2 regions of the Streptomyces sp. NPDC020747 genome follow, and region 1 is predicted to be linked to the other one. Evidence: riboswitches for the same ligand, from Rfam matches in the RefSeq annotation. Region 1 holds a riboswitch; the other holds the start of a gene.

What was found. Region 1 has a riboswitch for cyclic di-AMP ahead of ACH4YP_RS14705 (M23 family metallopeptidase). Riboswitches for the same ligand answer to the same signal wherever they lie in the genome.
Region 2: it holds a riboswitch for cyclic di-AMP, as region 1 does, so the genes downstream of both, ACH4YP_RS26075 (transglycosylase SLT domain-containing protein) here and ACH4YP_RS14705 (M23 family metallopeptidase) in region 1, are expected to answer to the same signal.

Annotation. Positions count from the first base shown of each region.
Region 1 is NZ_JBIRTJ010000004.1:442,161-449,136, reverse strand. It holds gene ACH4YP_RS14715 (pitrilysin family protein) at 1-221, shown strand, start outside; gene ACH4YP_RS14710 (pitrilysin family protein) at 218-1,606, shown strand; cyclic di-AMP (ydaO/yuaA leader) riboswitch at 1,856-2,016, shown strand; gene ACH4YP_RS14705 (M23 family metallopeptidase) at 2,029-2,811, shown strand; gene ACH4YP_RS14700 (GntR family transcriptional regulator) at 3,117-3,812, shown strand; gene ACH4YP_RS14695 (HPr family phosphocarrier protein) at 4,029-4,310, opposite strand; gene ACH4YP_RS14690 (GNAT family N-acetyltransferase) at 4,580-6,976, shown strand, end outside.
Region 2 is NZ_JBIRTJ010000010.1:193,415-200,390, reverse strand. It holds gene ACH4YP_RS26090 (peptide MFS transporter) at 1-275, shown strand, start outside; gene ACH4YP_RS26085 (CocE/NonD family hydrolase) at 304-2,298, shown strand; gene ACH4YP_RS26080 (DUF5959 family protein) at 2,399-3,319, shown strand; cyclic di-AMP (ydaO/yuaA leader) riboswitch at 3,676-3,840, shown strand; gene ACH4YP_RS26075 (transglycosylase SLT domain-containing protein) at 3,844-4,578, shown strand; gene ACH4YP_RS26070 (HAD family hydrolase) at 4,856-5,674, opposite strand; gene ACH4YP_RS26065 (FAD-dependent oxidoreductase) at 5,987-6,976, opposite strand, start outside.

The sequences.
Region 1 (6,976 bases):
CCGACGAACTGTGCCGGTTCGCCGTGCTGTTCGGCGACCCGCAGCTCGCCCTGACGGCCGTCCAGCGCGTTCTCGACGTCACGGCCGAGGAGGTCCAGGAGGTCGCCAAGGCCCGCCTGCGCCCCGACAACCGCGCGGTGCTGGTCTACGAGCCGACCGTCGCCGAAGAGGCCCAAGAGACCGACTCCGCTGACGACACCGACGAGGAGGCGGCCAAGTGACCGAGCTCGCCACGATGGAATTCCACCCGCAGCCCCAGGCCGGCGAGGCCAGGCCCTGGGCCTTCCCGGCCCCCGAGCGAGGCGCGCTCGGCAACGGCCTGACGCTGCTGCGCTGCCACCGCCCCGGCCAGCAGGTCGTCGCCGTCGAGATCCTCCTGGCGGCCCCGCTGGAGGCCGAGCCGCAGGGCCTGGACGGCATCGCCACGATCATGGCGCGTGCCTTCACCGAGGGAACCGACAAGCACTCCGCCGAGGAGTTCGCCGCCGAGCTGGAGCGCTGCGGCGCGACCCTGGACGCGCACGCCGACCACCCCGGCGTACGGATCAGCCTCGAAGTCCCCGTCTCCAGGCTCCCCAAGGCGCTCGGTCTGCTCGCCGACGCCCTCAGGGCACCCGCCTTCGAGGACAGCGAGATCGAGCGGCTGGTGCGCAACCGGCTCGACGAGATCCCGCACGAGACCGCCAACCCGGCCCGCCGCGCGGCCAAGGAGCTCTCCCGGCAGCTCTTTCCGGCGACCTCGCGCATGTCGCGCCCGCGCCAGGGCACCGAGGAGACGGTCACCGCGATCGACTCGGCGGGCGTCCGCGCCTTCTACGAGAAGCACGTGCGCCCCGCCACCGCGACCGCCGTGGTGGTCGGCGACCTCACCGGCGTCGACCTCGACGCCCTGCTCGGGGACACGCTCGGCGCCTGGACCGGTTCGCAGGCCGAGGCCCGGCCCATTCCGCCGGTGACCGCCGACGACACGGGCCGCGTGATCATCGTCGACCGTCCCGGAGCGGTCCAGACGCAGCTGCTCATCGGCCGTATCGGCGCCGACCGGCACGACCGCGTGTGGCCCGCCCAGGTGCTCGGCACGTACTGCCTCGGCGGCACCCTCACCTCGCGCCTGGACCGCGTCCTGCGCGAGGAAAAGGGATACACCTACGGTGTGCGGGCGTTCGGCCAGGTGCTGCGCTCCGCGCCGGACGGGACGGGCGCCGCGATGCTCGCCATCAGCGGCTCCGTGGACACCCCGAACACCGGCCCGGCGCTCGACGACCTCTGGAAGGTGCTGCGCACCCTCGCGGCCGAGGGCCTCACCGACGCCGAGCGCGACATCGCCGTACAGAACCTCGTGGGCGTGGCGCCGCTGAAGTACGAGACGGCCGGCGCCGTCGCGGGCACCCTCGCCGACCAGGTCGAGCAGCACCTGCCGGACGACTTCCAGGCGACGCTGTACCAACAGCTCGCCGCGACCGGCACCGTGGAGGCCACCGCGGCCGCCGTGAGCGCCTTCCCGGTGGACCGTCTGGTGACCGTCCTCGTCGGTGACGCCACACAGATCGAGGAGCCGGTCCGGGCCCTCGGAATCGGCGAAGTCAGCGTCGTGACAGCGGAGTAGAGCGCGGAGCGGAACGCGGAGTGGAACAGCGCCGCTCCGTCGGGAACCCAGGTGACCGAAGGGTCGCCTGGGTTCTCCTTTTGCCCGGGCTTCGGCACCAGAACGGCGGGTTGTCCGTATTGATAGGGAGGTTGCCTGTCTGGCCTGTGGCGTGCGCTACAAAATCCTTGATCCGTTTGTTGATTGAAAGACGCCACGCTTAGCTTCGGTTCGGCTGTTCGTCAGGCAGTGCGCCGCGCCCGCGGCACCGGACAGTCATCGCCGAGTCCCCGTACGGTGCGAGCCAGGGGAGCCGGGGACCCGTATGCAGTCCCTGGGGTGAATCGGACGCCCTTCCCGAAGGGGGTCCGTAGGAGACCTTCCTGCTCCGAACCCGTCAGCTAACCCGGTAGGCGAGAAGGAAGGAAAGGACCAGCCACTTCATGGCGTTCACTCGCCCCGCCGGGAAGCACCGTCGTCCCAGCCGCATGAAGCGCACGACCAACCGGACCGTCGGCGTCGCCGCACTCGCCACCACCGGTGTCGTCGGCACCCTGGCTGCTCCCGCACTCGCCGCCGAGAGCCCCGCCGAGCAGACCCTGACCCAGGCGGTCATCATCGGCGACACGGTCGCCGACCAGGCCGACCAGATCGACGCGCAGGCCGCCGCGCAGCAGCAGGCCGCCGACGAGACCGCCGCCCGCGAGAAGGCCGAGGCCGACGCCAAGGAACGTGCCAAGGAAGCCGCGGAGAAGGCCAAGAAGGAGCGCGAGGTCAAGGTCCGTGCCGCCCGCGCGGCCGAGCGTGAGCGTCTGTTGAACTCGTACACCGCGCCCATCTCCGGCTCGTACGTCTCCACCGGCTACAAGACGGGCGGCGCCGTCTGGTCCTCCGGCAGCCACACCGGCATCGACTTCCACGCCGCGAGCGGCACCGCCGTGCACGCGGTGGGCGCCGGCACCGTCGTCGAGGCCGGCTGGGGCGGCTCGTACGGCAACGAGGTCGTCATCAAGATGGACGACGGCACCTACACCCAGTACGGGCACATGTCGTCCCTCGGTGTCTCGGTCGGCCAGACGGTCACGCCCGGCCAGCAGATTGGCCTCTCCGGGGCGACCGGCAACGTCACCGGGGCGCACCTGCACTTCGAGGCGCGGACGAGCGCGGAGTACGGCTCGGACATCGACCCGCTCGGGTACCTCCGCCAGCACGGCGTGAACGTCTGACGGCAGGCGACAGCCCTCCGACGCGGCAGCTCTCCCACGCGACAGCCCTCCCGCGCGGACCTCTCTCCCGAAGGCCCCGGCTCACCGAGCCGGGGCCTTCGCGCGGTTCTGATCACTTCCCGATGGAGTCCCGACCACTTCCCGACCGACTTCGTACCGGACGACTGCCTGTTCAGAAGCGAGGTGTGTCCAAAAAATATCCATGGATTCCGGTCCGCCATCGGAATTTCCCGCTCTCTGCAATAGAGTCACCGAACAAGCGTCAATCGACCGCGTTTCGCGGGGGTTAAGGCGGAGGTCCGGTCATGCGTATTCCCGCGCACTCGGTATGCACGGCGATCCGTGACGACATCGTCGCGGGTGTCTACGAGCGCGGCAGCCGGCTCACCGAAGAACTGCTCGCGCGCCGGTACGGCGTCTCGCGGGTCCCCGTGCGGGAGGCCCTGCGCACCCTGGAGGCGGAGGGCTTCGTCCTCACGCGCAGGCACGCGGGCGCGTGCGTCGCGGAGCCCACCGAGCAGGAGGCCGCCGACCTCCTGGAGATGCGCATGCTGCTGGAGCCGCTGGGCGCCGCGCGCGCGGCCCAGCGCCGCACCGAGGCGCACCTCAAGGTGCTGCGCGGCCTGGTCAGGCTGGGCCAGGAGCGGGCCAGGAGGGGCAACAGCGAGGATCTGCGCTCGCTCGGCGGCTGGTTCCACGAGACGCTCGCCCAGGCCTCCGGCAGCCCCGCGCTGACCTCCACGCTCGCCCAGCTGCGGCACAAGATCGCCTGGATGTACTCGGTCGAGGCGCCCGCCCACCCCGCCGAGTCCTGGACCGAGCACGGGGCCATCGTGGACGCCGTCGCGCGCGGCGACAACGACCGGGCCAGGGCGATCACGGCACTGCACACCGAGCGGGCGATGGCCGCACACCGGCTGCGCTTTCCCGGCGGCGGTGACCGCGCGGAGCGTGTGAGGACTTCGCAACATCCTGTAAACACGGCAGGCCTGCGGCATTAACAGGGGCACCGTATACAAAGAGATGTAATTCGCGGGGGATTATTTCTGTTGCCCATAATCGGGAAAAGCAAAGGGCCCGCCTCATTTGTGAGGCGAGCCCTTCGTCGTGTGAGTGGGACGGGTCTCGAAGCGAAGAACACCGTCACCGTCAATTGGGGAACCCCGACGCGCGTAACCAGGTCCGCGAGAGCGGCGCCGGTTTGGACGAAGGGGTGCTCAGACGGTCTCGGGGAGCTCGTCGAGACCCTCGGCGACCAGCTTCGCCAGGCGGTCGAGTGCGACGTCCGCGCCCTCGGCGTCGGAGGCCAGGACGATCTCCTCGCCGCCCTGGGCGCCCAGGCCGAGAACCGCGAGCATCGAGGCGGCGTTGACGGGGTCGCCGTCGGCCTTGGCGATCGTCACGGGGACGCCGGAAGCCGTGGTGGCCCGGACGAAGATGGAGGCGGGACGGGCGTGAAGGCCCTCGGCCCAGCCGACGTTGACGCGGCGCTCAGCCATGTGATGCTGCCCTTCAGGTGTCTCACGGTTGTCTAGACCATTGTTTCATATCGCGATGCGTGGCCCCGAGCGGGTGCGGATTCCGGGCCCGGGGCGGCTTCCGTCCCCCAAGACTGCCTCGCGCCCCTGCCGGACGCGAGCCCGCCGTCGCCGGTACGTGAACGCCCGGGGTGTGACCCCTGGAGCACGAACCCCCGGACATGTACCGGGCCATGAACCCTCGCGACCAGGACCGGCCGTTGTCGGACCCGAGCCGTACTCTGGGCCCCATGCAGACCTCGCCGGACCGGCACGAGTACCCCGCTCACTGGGAGGCCGACGTCGTGCTGCGCGACGGGGGCACCGCGCGCATCCGGCCGATCACGGCCGACGACGCCGACCGCCTGGTCAGCTTCTACGAGCAGGTGTCCGACGAGTCGAAGTACTACCGCTTCTTCGCGCCGTATCCGCGCCTGTCCGCCAAGGACGTCCACCGCTTCACGCACCACGACTTTGTGGACCGGGTGGGACTCGCGGCCACCGTCGGCGGCGAGTTCATCGCCACCGTACGCTACGACCGCATCAACGCCGACGGCCTGCCCGCGTCGGCCCCCGCGGACGAGGCCGAGGTCGCCTTCCTCGTGCAGGACGCCCACCAGGGCCGCGGCGTGGCGTCGGCCCTCCTGGAGCACATCGCTGCCGTCGCCCGCGAGCGCGACATCCGCCGCTTCGCCGCCGAGGTGCTGCCCGCCAACAACAAGATGATCAAGGTGTTCACGGACGCCGGGTACCAGCAGAAGCGCCACTTCGAGGACGGCGTCGTACGCCTGGAGTTCGACCTGGAGCCCACCGACCGCTCGCTCGCCGTGCAGCGCGCGCGGGAGCAGCGGGCGGAGGGACGCTCCGTGGCCCGGCTCCTCGCGCCGGGCTCGGTCGCCGTCATCGGCGCGGGCCGCACCCCTGGGGGAGTGGGCCGCAGCGTCCTGGAGAACCTCCGCGAAGCGGGCTTCACCGGCCGCCTGTACGCGGTGAACGGGGCACTTCAGGAGAAGGAGCTCGGCGGAGTGCCGGCGTACGGCTCCGTCCGCGACATCCCCGAGCCCGTCGACCTCGCCGTCGTCGCCGTCCGGGCCGAGCGCGTCCCCGAAGTCGTCGCCGAGTGCGGTGAACACGGGGTGCAGGGACTCGTCGTGGTCTCCGCGGGGTACGCCGAGAGCGGCCCCGAAGGCAGGGAGCGCCAGCGCGAGCTCGTGCGCCAGGCGCGTACGTACGGGATGCGGATCATCGGGCCGAACGCCTTCGGAGTCATCAACACCTCCCCGGACGTGCGGCTCAACGCCTCGCTCGCACCGGAGATGCCGCGCGCCGGGCGGATCGGTCTGTTCGCCCAGTCCGGAGCCATCGGCATCGCGCTGCTGTCCCGGCTGCACCGGCGCGGCGGCGGGGTCACCGGCGTGACCGGCGTGTCGACGTTCATCTCCTCGGGCAACCGCGCGGACGTGTCCGGCAACGACGTCCTTCAGTACTGGTACGAGGACCCCGACACCGATGTCGCCCTCATGTACCTCGAATCCATCGGGAACCCGAGGAAGTTCACCCGCCTCGCGCGGCGCACGGCGGCGGCGAAGCCGCTGGTCGTCGTCCAGGGCGCACGGCACGGCGGGGCCGCCCCCCAGGGGCACGCCGTCCGGGCCACCCGGCTGCCGCACGCGACGGTGTCCGCGCTGCTCAGGCAGGCCGGCGTCATCCGGGTGGACACGATCACCGAGCTGGTCGACGCGGGCCTGCTCCTGGCACGCCAGCCCCTGCCGACCGGGCCGCGGGTGGCGATCCTCGGGAACTCCGAGTCCCTCGGGCTGCTGACGTACGACGCGTGCCTCGCCGAAGGCCTGCGACCGCTGCCCCCGGTGGACCTGACCACGGCCGCCTCGGCCGAGGACTTCCGCGCCGCGCTGACGCACGCGCTGGCCGACGACGCCTGCGACGCCGTCGTGGTCACCGCGATCCCGGCGGTGGGGGAGACCTCCACGGCCGACGCCGCCCTGGCGGAGGCGCTGCGCTCGGCCTCCGCCGCCGCTCCCGCCAAACCGGTCCTCGTGGTCCACGTCGAGCTGGGCGGCCTCGCGGAGGCGCTCTCCGCGGCCGCCAGCACCGCGCCCCAGGCGGCTCCCGCGGCGCCCCCGTTCTCGGGCAGCAACCACCCCATCCGCCCGGCGGACCGCCCGCCGGTGGTCGAGGAGGTCCCCGAGGCCGAGGTGGACTCCCGCCTCATCCCCGCCTACCCCGCCGCCGAGCGAGCCGTCCGCGCCCTCGCCGAGGCCGTGAGGTACGGCCAGTGGCGGCGCGAGGCCGCCGACCCCGGTCGAGTCCCCGAGTACGAGGACATCGACGAGAAGGGCGCGGCCGAGCAGATCGCCGGACTCCTCGGTGACGGTGGCATGGGCGGCCTCACCCTCGGCCCCGACGACACCTGCGCCCTGCTCGGGCGGTACGGCATCGACGTACGCCGCGCCCTCCCCGCGCGCACACCCGACGAGGCCGTCGCCGCCGCGGAGCGCCTCGGCTACCCCGTGGCGCTCAAGACCACCGCCCCCCACCTGCGCCACCGCGCCGACCTCGGCGGCGTCCGGCTGGATCTGGCGGACGAGGAGCAACTGCGCCGGGCGTACGCCGAGTTGACAGGCCTC
Region 2 (6,976 bases), on a different contig from region 1:
ACTTCCTGCTGGGGCTCGGCGACATCCTCCTGGAGACCTCCGGCATGTCGGCCACCACGAAGCTCGCCCCGCGGGCCTTCGCCAGCCAGACGATGTCCCTCTGGTTCCTCTCGCTGGCCCTCGCCAACGGCATCCAGGCCCAGACCGTAAAGCTCTACGACGACGTCTCCAAGCCCGCCTACTTCGGCGTCAACGGCGCGATCGCGGTCGCCGCGGGCCTGCTCGTGATCGCCGCCGCACCCTGGCTGCGCCGCACGATGCACCCGGTCCACTGAGACCCCACAGGCCCTGGAGGTCACCGCCATGCGCATCCGTACGTCCTTCCCCTACGAGACGACTCACGACGACCTCCGCGTTCCCCTCCCGGACGGAACCAAGCTCTACGCGCGCGTGTGGCGCCCGCTCACCGACGAACCCGTACCGGCCCTGCTCGAATACCTGCCCTACCGACTGACCGACTGGACGGCCCCGCGCGACTGGCAGCGCCACCCCTGGTACGCGGGGCACGGCTATGCCTCCGTACGCGTGGACATCCGGGGGCACGGCAACTCCGAGGGCATGCCCGGCGACGAGTACTCGGCGACGGAGCTGGCCGACGGGGTCGAGGTCGTCAACTGGCTCGCCGCCCAGCCCTGGTGCTCCGGCAGGGTCGGCATGTTCGGCATCTCCTGGGGCGGCTTCAACTCCCTCCAGATCGCGGCCCTCGCGCCCGAGCCGCTCAAGGCGGTGGTCACCGTCTGCTCGACGGACGACCGCTATGACAACGACGTGCACTACATGGGTGGTTCCGTACTCGCCGTCGACATGCACGCGTGGGCGGCGACCATGCTCGCGTTCGTCTCCCGCCCACCCGATCCGGTGTACGCGGGCGAGGTCTGGCACGACCTGTGGGTCAAACGACTGGAGATGGTCGATCCGTTCCTGCACACCTGGCTGGCGCACCAGACGAGGGACGACCACTGGCGCCGCGGCAGCGTGTGCGAGGACTACTCGGCGATCGGGGCGGCGGTGCTCGCGGTCGGCGGCTGGCACGACCCGTACCGGGACGCGGTCCTGCGTCTGGTGGAACATCTCCCGGCCGACCGCGTACGGGGGATCGTCGGGCCGTGGTCGCACCAGTACCCCGACCGGGGGCTGCCGCCCGGCCCGGCGATCGGCTTCCTCCAGGAGACGCTGCGCTGGTGGGACCACTGGCTCAAGGACACGGAGACCGGGATCATGTCGGAGCCGCTCCTGCGCTCGTACGTCAGCGACTCCCACCCGCCCGCGACGGTGTACCCGACGCTGCCGGGCCGCTGGGTCGGCGATCCGGCCTGGCCCTCTCCTCTGGTGGCCCCGGTGACGTACGCGCTCAAGGGCGAGCCCGTGGCGGTGCGGTCCCCTCAGCACACGGGGGTGGACGCCGGCCGTTTCTTCCCCTTCGGCAACGACGCGGACCTGCCACCCGACCAGCGGGACGAGGACGCGAGGTCGGCGTGCTTCGACTTTGAGGTCCCGGAGGAGATCTGGGTACTGGGCCGCCCGCGCGTGCGCCTGAGGCTCACCACGGAGGCGACGCGAGGACAGGTAGTGGCCCGGATCTGCGACGTGGCCCCCGACGGCTCCTCGACCCTCGTCACCCGAGGCGTCCTGAACCTGTCAGCCCGTCATGGCCGTGACCAGGTCGTTCCCTGGAAACCGGGCTCTACGGAGGATGTGGTTCTCGACCTGAACGCCATCGGCCACGCCTTCCCTCCGGGCCATCGCGTCCGGCTCGCCGTCTCCTCCGCGTACTGGCCGTGGATCTGGCCCCAGCCCGGTTCGGAGGCGGGCTTCACCCTCACCCCTTCGGGGAGCGTGCTGGAACTCCCGCTCCGCGCACAGGAGTCGGACCCGTCCGTCTCCTTCGAGGAACCGGAGGTGGCGGAGCCCATGGGGGTCAACTTCCCCGCGACACTGGACGAGCCACGCCCCGAGCGTCTGGTCGTCCGCGATGTCGCCAAGGGCGAGTGGCGCCTGGAGGTGGACCCGCGGTACGGAGGCACCCGGGTGTATCCCGACGGCCTCGAATTCACCGAGGAGGCCCTGGACACGTACACGATCGTCGAGTCGGACCCGCTGTCGGCGAGCGCCCGCTCGGACTGGTTCGTCCGGCTGCACCGACCGGACCTCCCGTGGGACGCGAGCGTCGAGTCGCACTCCGAAACAACCTGCGACGAGGCGGACTTCATCACCTCGAACGAGGTGATCTGCAAGGACGGTGACGAGGTGGTGTTCCACCGCACCTGGGAGAAAAGGATTCCGCGGACCGCGGGCTGAGCTCGTACGCTCCCCGCATGACGGCGAACGCGTACGTGGGCCCCACGACCGCAGTCGCGCGTGTAGGTCCCACGACCGCAAACGCGTATGCAGGGACCCCATGACCGCGTACGCCTATGTGGGGCCCGAAGACATAAGGGAGGCAGCCCGGCCTGGCGGGGGCGGCGCCCGGATCCGGACCCCGGCCGACCTCGACGCCTTCCTGTGCGCCCGCCCCGCCGACGAACTCGCCGAACCGTTCACCTTCGTCGTCGACGCCTCCCTGACCCTGCGCCTGGCTCCACGCCGCTCCGAACACGTGGCCTGCGCGGACGGGAAACCGGTGCGCGCCGCCGGGGAGTTGGGCTTCGCACGGACCTCGTCCGGCTGGGCGGTCACGTACGCGAGCAACCAGTCCACCGGTTACTGCCCCGACCCCGAGTCGTGGCGATCGCTCGCGGCGGCCCTCACCCGCGCGGGCATCGACCGCACCGGCGCCCACACCGGCGGCTACACCCACCCGATCACCTACCGCCGCTGCCCGTCCTGCTCCGGATGGAACTCCGTGCAGGACGCCCACTTCGTCTGCGCCCTGTGCGACGCCGACCTCCCGGCCGACCACCGCACCGGCCCGACGGACCTCGCGCTCCTCGCCGACGAGGAGGGCAACTCGGTCAGGATCACGGTCCTCGGCCGGCACCCGCTGATGGCGGCGGGCCTGGCGGCCGAGATCGTCGTGGAGACGCCTTTCGTCCGTGGCCGCCTCGAACTCGCGCTGTGGCGCCGCCGACTTGAGGCCTGGGGGCGCGCCCTGGACGCCGCGTCGGACCGCGGCGAGGACATCTCGTGGATGACGGTCGAGGGAGGACCGTCGATTTCCATTCGGCTTACGGGAGAACGGGATTGCCCCGAGGTGATCGTGGAGGACGACACGATTTCCATGGCCACCGTGTGCGTACCCGTCGATCTTCCCCGGAACTGGATCGACAGCCACCGGCAGAAACTGCGTGACGTACTGACCCTCTGGAACCCAGAAGACTGACTCTCCGGAACTCCGAAGGGCAGCGAGAACGTTTACGGACAAGTAGCACCTTATGCCGACTGGGCGGACATCCAGACTCCGCCCGACTTGCCCGTATTACGCACTGGACGCACTTAATTCCCTACCTGCACCAGTGAATTGGGTCACGTCCGCTCGGGGCCGCCGATTTGCCAAGTCGGCCGATTCACCTTTGCTCAAAGCAAGTTGAACTTCACCTTCCGAATGGATCAAGAATTCCCATCTGCCCTGAACAGGCAAATGGCATAGCCATGCGAATTCCGGGCTTGTTCACGGCATGTGCTCTCGCATACGTTCACGTCACTCCGGATGGACCGCCTAATCCTGCCGCCGCCCGGAGATCCCAACCATCCATTCACTCGCGTACGGCAGGAGCGGGGGACCCAGGTAGGCCGCCGGTCCGGATTCCGGAACGGCTCGGGGTGAAGCCGCGTGCAGCATGCGGCCGGGCAGCTCCCGCCCGAACCCGACAGCTCACCTCGCAGGCGTCGGAGAGGAAACGCGCCATGGCCGCACGAGGCAAGCACCGCCGCACCAGAATGAACACCCTCACGCGCGGCATCGTCGCCGCGGGAACCGGCGGAGCCGCGCTCGCGCTCCCCCTCGTGGGGGCGACCGGCGCCCACGCCGCACAGCCGACGCAGGCCGCCCAGGTCGCACCGGCCGCGGTCCCGCAGGTCTCGCTCGTCACGTACAAGGTGGTCGCGGGCGACACCCTGACCAAGATCGCCAAGAAGCACTCCACGAGCGGCGGCTGGCAGAACCTGTACAAGGCCAACCGCGCGGTCATCGGCGACGACCCGGCGGTCATCCGCCCGGGCCTCAAGCTGACGGTCGGCACGAAGAACGCCCAGACCTCGGCGAAGACGGCCACGGCGACCAAGGCGTCCACCGTCACCCCCGCCGCCGCGAAGACGTACTCGAACAACCTCGACGGCTGGATCAGGGAGTCGCTGGACATCATGGCCCAGCAGGGCATCCCGGGGTCGTACGACGGCATCTACCGCAACGTCATGCGCGAGTCGTCGGGCAACCCGCAGGCCATGAACAACTGGGACTCCAACGCCGCTGCCGGCACGCCGTCGAAGGGGCTCCTCCAGACCATCGACCCGACCTTCAACGCCTACCACGTGGCCGGCACCTCGATGGACCCCTTCGACCCGGTCGCCAACATCACGGCGGCGTGCAACTACGCCGCCGCGAGGTACGGCTCGATCGACAACGTCTTCGGGGCCTACTGAGCGGGCCGGCATCGGCGGGGCCGATATCGGCCCCGCCGATGCCGGGCGGGCCCGCGGCGAGGGGAGCCGACCTCTCCGCGGGCCCGCCGCCATGACTTCTCCCGGCGAAGAACTAGGGCCCTTCTGATGGATCTCCGTGGGAGAAGGAGCGGCGGTCGGTGCGTGCGATCGGCGTGCGGTGTGGAGGGTCATGTGGCGGAGCCACCTGGCCCTTCGCGCCGTGCGGCGAGCGTGCGTGCCGGGCGTCGCGACGCCGCGGAGATCCATCAGAAGGGCCCTAGGGCCGCCGCGAGTCGAAGAGCCGTTCCAGCACCACCGCGATGCCGTCCTCCTCGTTCGACAGGGTCACCTCGTCGGCCACCGCCCGGAGTTCGGGGTGGGCGTTGGCCATCGCGACGCCGTGGGCCGCCCAGTCGAACATCGGGATGTCGTTGGGCATGTCACCGAAGGCGATCGTGGTGGCGGGAGTGAGGCCGAGGTGTTCGGCCGCCAGGGCGAGACCCGTCGCCTTGGTCACGCCACATGGCTGGAGTTCGACGGTGCCGGGGCCGGACATCGTGACCGTGGCGAGGGAACCGACCGCTCCGCGGGCCGCGGACGCCAACTCGTCGTCGGACAGCAGGGGATGGCGCAGCAGCACCTTGCTGATGGGTTCCGTCCAGAGGTCGTCGCGGCGCAGGACACGTACCGCGGGCAGTGTCGGGTGCGGCATCTCGTACCCCGGCTCGATGAGCGTGAGTCCGTCGACCCCGTCCTGGTCGACCGCGGCGTACACGTCACCGACCTCCGCCTCGATCTTGCCGAGCGCCGTCTCGGCCAGCTCGCGGTCGAGGGTGACCGACCAGACCATGCGCTCGGCGCCGGCGTCGTACAGCTGCGCCCCCTGACCGCACACCGCCAGTCCCCGGCTGCCCAGTTCGTCCAGCAGGGGGCGTACGCGTGGTGCCGGGCGCCCCGTCACCACGAGGTGCCTGGCACCTCTCCCGATTGCCATCGCCAGCGCGGCGCGTGACCGGTCCGACAGGGTGTCGTCGCCTCGCAGCAACGTCCCGTCCAGGTCAGTGGCGATGAGTGAATATGCAATCGGTGCGGCCATGATCAGAGAATACGGATCGAACGCCCCAACGACTCGACGGGAACCGGACGTCGTCCGGTATCTCGTCAGGCACAGAGGTCGTCACAGGCACCATCCGTCGGCCGCCCGGAGGCAAATCGCGGGCGAAGGGGATCAGTTGACCATGCCCGGCCCGCTCCCCCGCCCCCGGTCAACCGGCCCGTCGCCCATCCCCGGGCCCCTGTTTCCCCATGCCCGGCCCTGTCCAGTGGTCGCCGCACGCACACGACCCGCGCGCCGCTCGGTGGCTTCGGCGACGCGTCGATGCGTACGCGCACGAAGCGGAGGTTCCGTTCAGCCGCGCGCCCCCACCAGATGCCGGACCAACCTCGGTGAGGCGAACTCCGTCCCGCACACGAACCGCATCACCGGCCCGTACGAAGCCGCCGCCGGCAGCCCAGTGAAGTAGAGCCCGGGTACGGAAGACCTGAACCCGGCGCCCAGCTTCGGTGTCCCCCGGCTCACCGCCAGCTCCGTACGCAGTTCGTGCCCGAGGAAGTCCATCGCGGCGAGGTCGACGCGGTATCCGGTCGCGGAGACGACGTGGTCCGCGGAGAGTTCCTCGACGCGTCCGTCGAGCGTCCGGACGGCGAGGGCCGGGTGGCCGTCCACCGATCCGGAGCGGACTATTCGCGACACCTCGCTCACCTGCACCTTCCCCTCGAACCGCTCGCGCAGCCACCAGGCACCGAGAGGGCCGAGCACGCGGCGGACGAGGAAGTGCCTGGCCTGCGGCGGCAGATGGCGGTACGGGTGGGGGTAGTAACTGAGTGCCCACAGCGACCAGGCCCGGCCGAAGGGCGACTCGGGACGCAGCCTCGGCTGTGTCCAGGGGGGCGCGCCGAAGGCGACCGACCCCTTGCCGCGCGCCACCACGCGCACCTGCGCGCCCGCCTCCGCCGCGAGCGCCGCCGTCTCCAGGGCGGACTGGCCCGCGCCCACGACGATCAGCTCCTTGCCGGAGAACCGGGACAGGTCGTGGAGCTGCGAGCTGTGCGAGACGGGCCCCGTGGGGGTCGGTCCGTCCGGTGCGGCCGCGGCCAGCTCGGGCGGCAGATGCGCCAGCCCGGACAGCCCGGTCGCGACGACGACCGCCCGAGCGGCGAACAACTCCCCGGAGTCCAGTTTGAGTTCGAAGCCCCCCGAGCCGCGCCGGTCGACCGAGACGACCCGCACCCGCTCCAGGTCCGGCACGAGCTTCTGCCGGAACCAATCCCCGTACGCGACGAACGTCTCGACCGGGACGATGTCCTCGTCCGTGACGAGTCGGCGGATGCCGGCCGC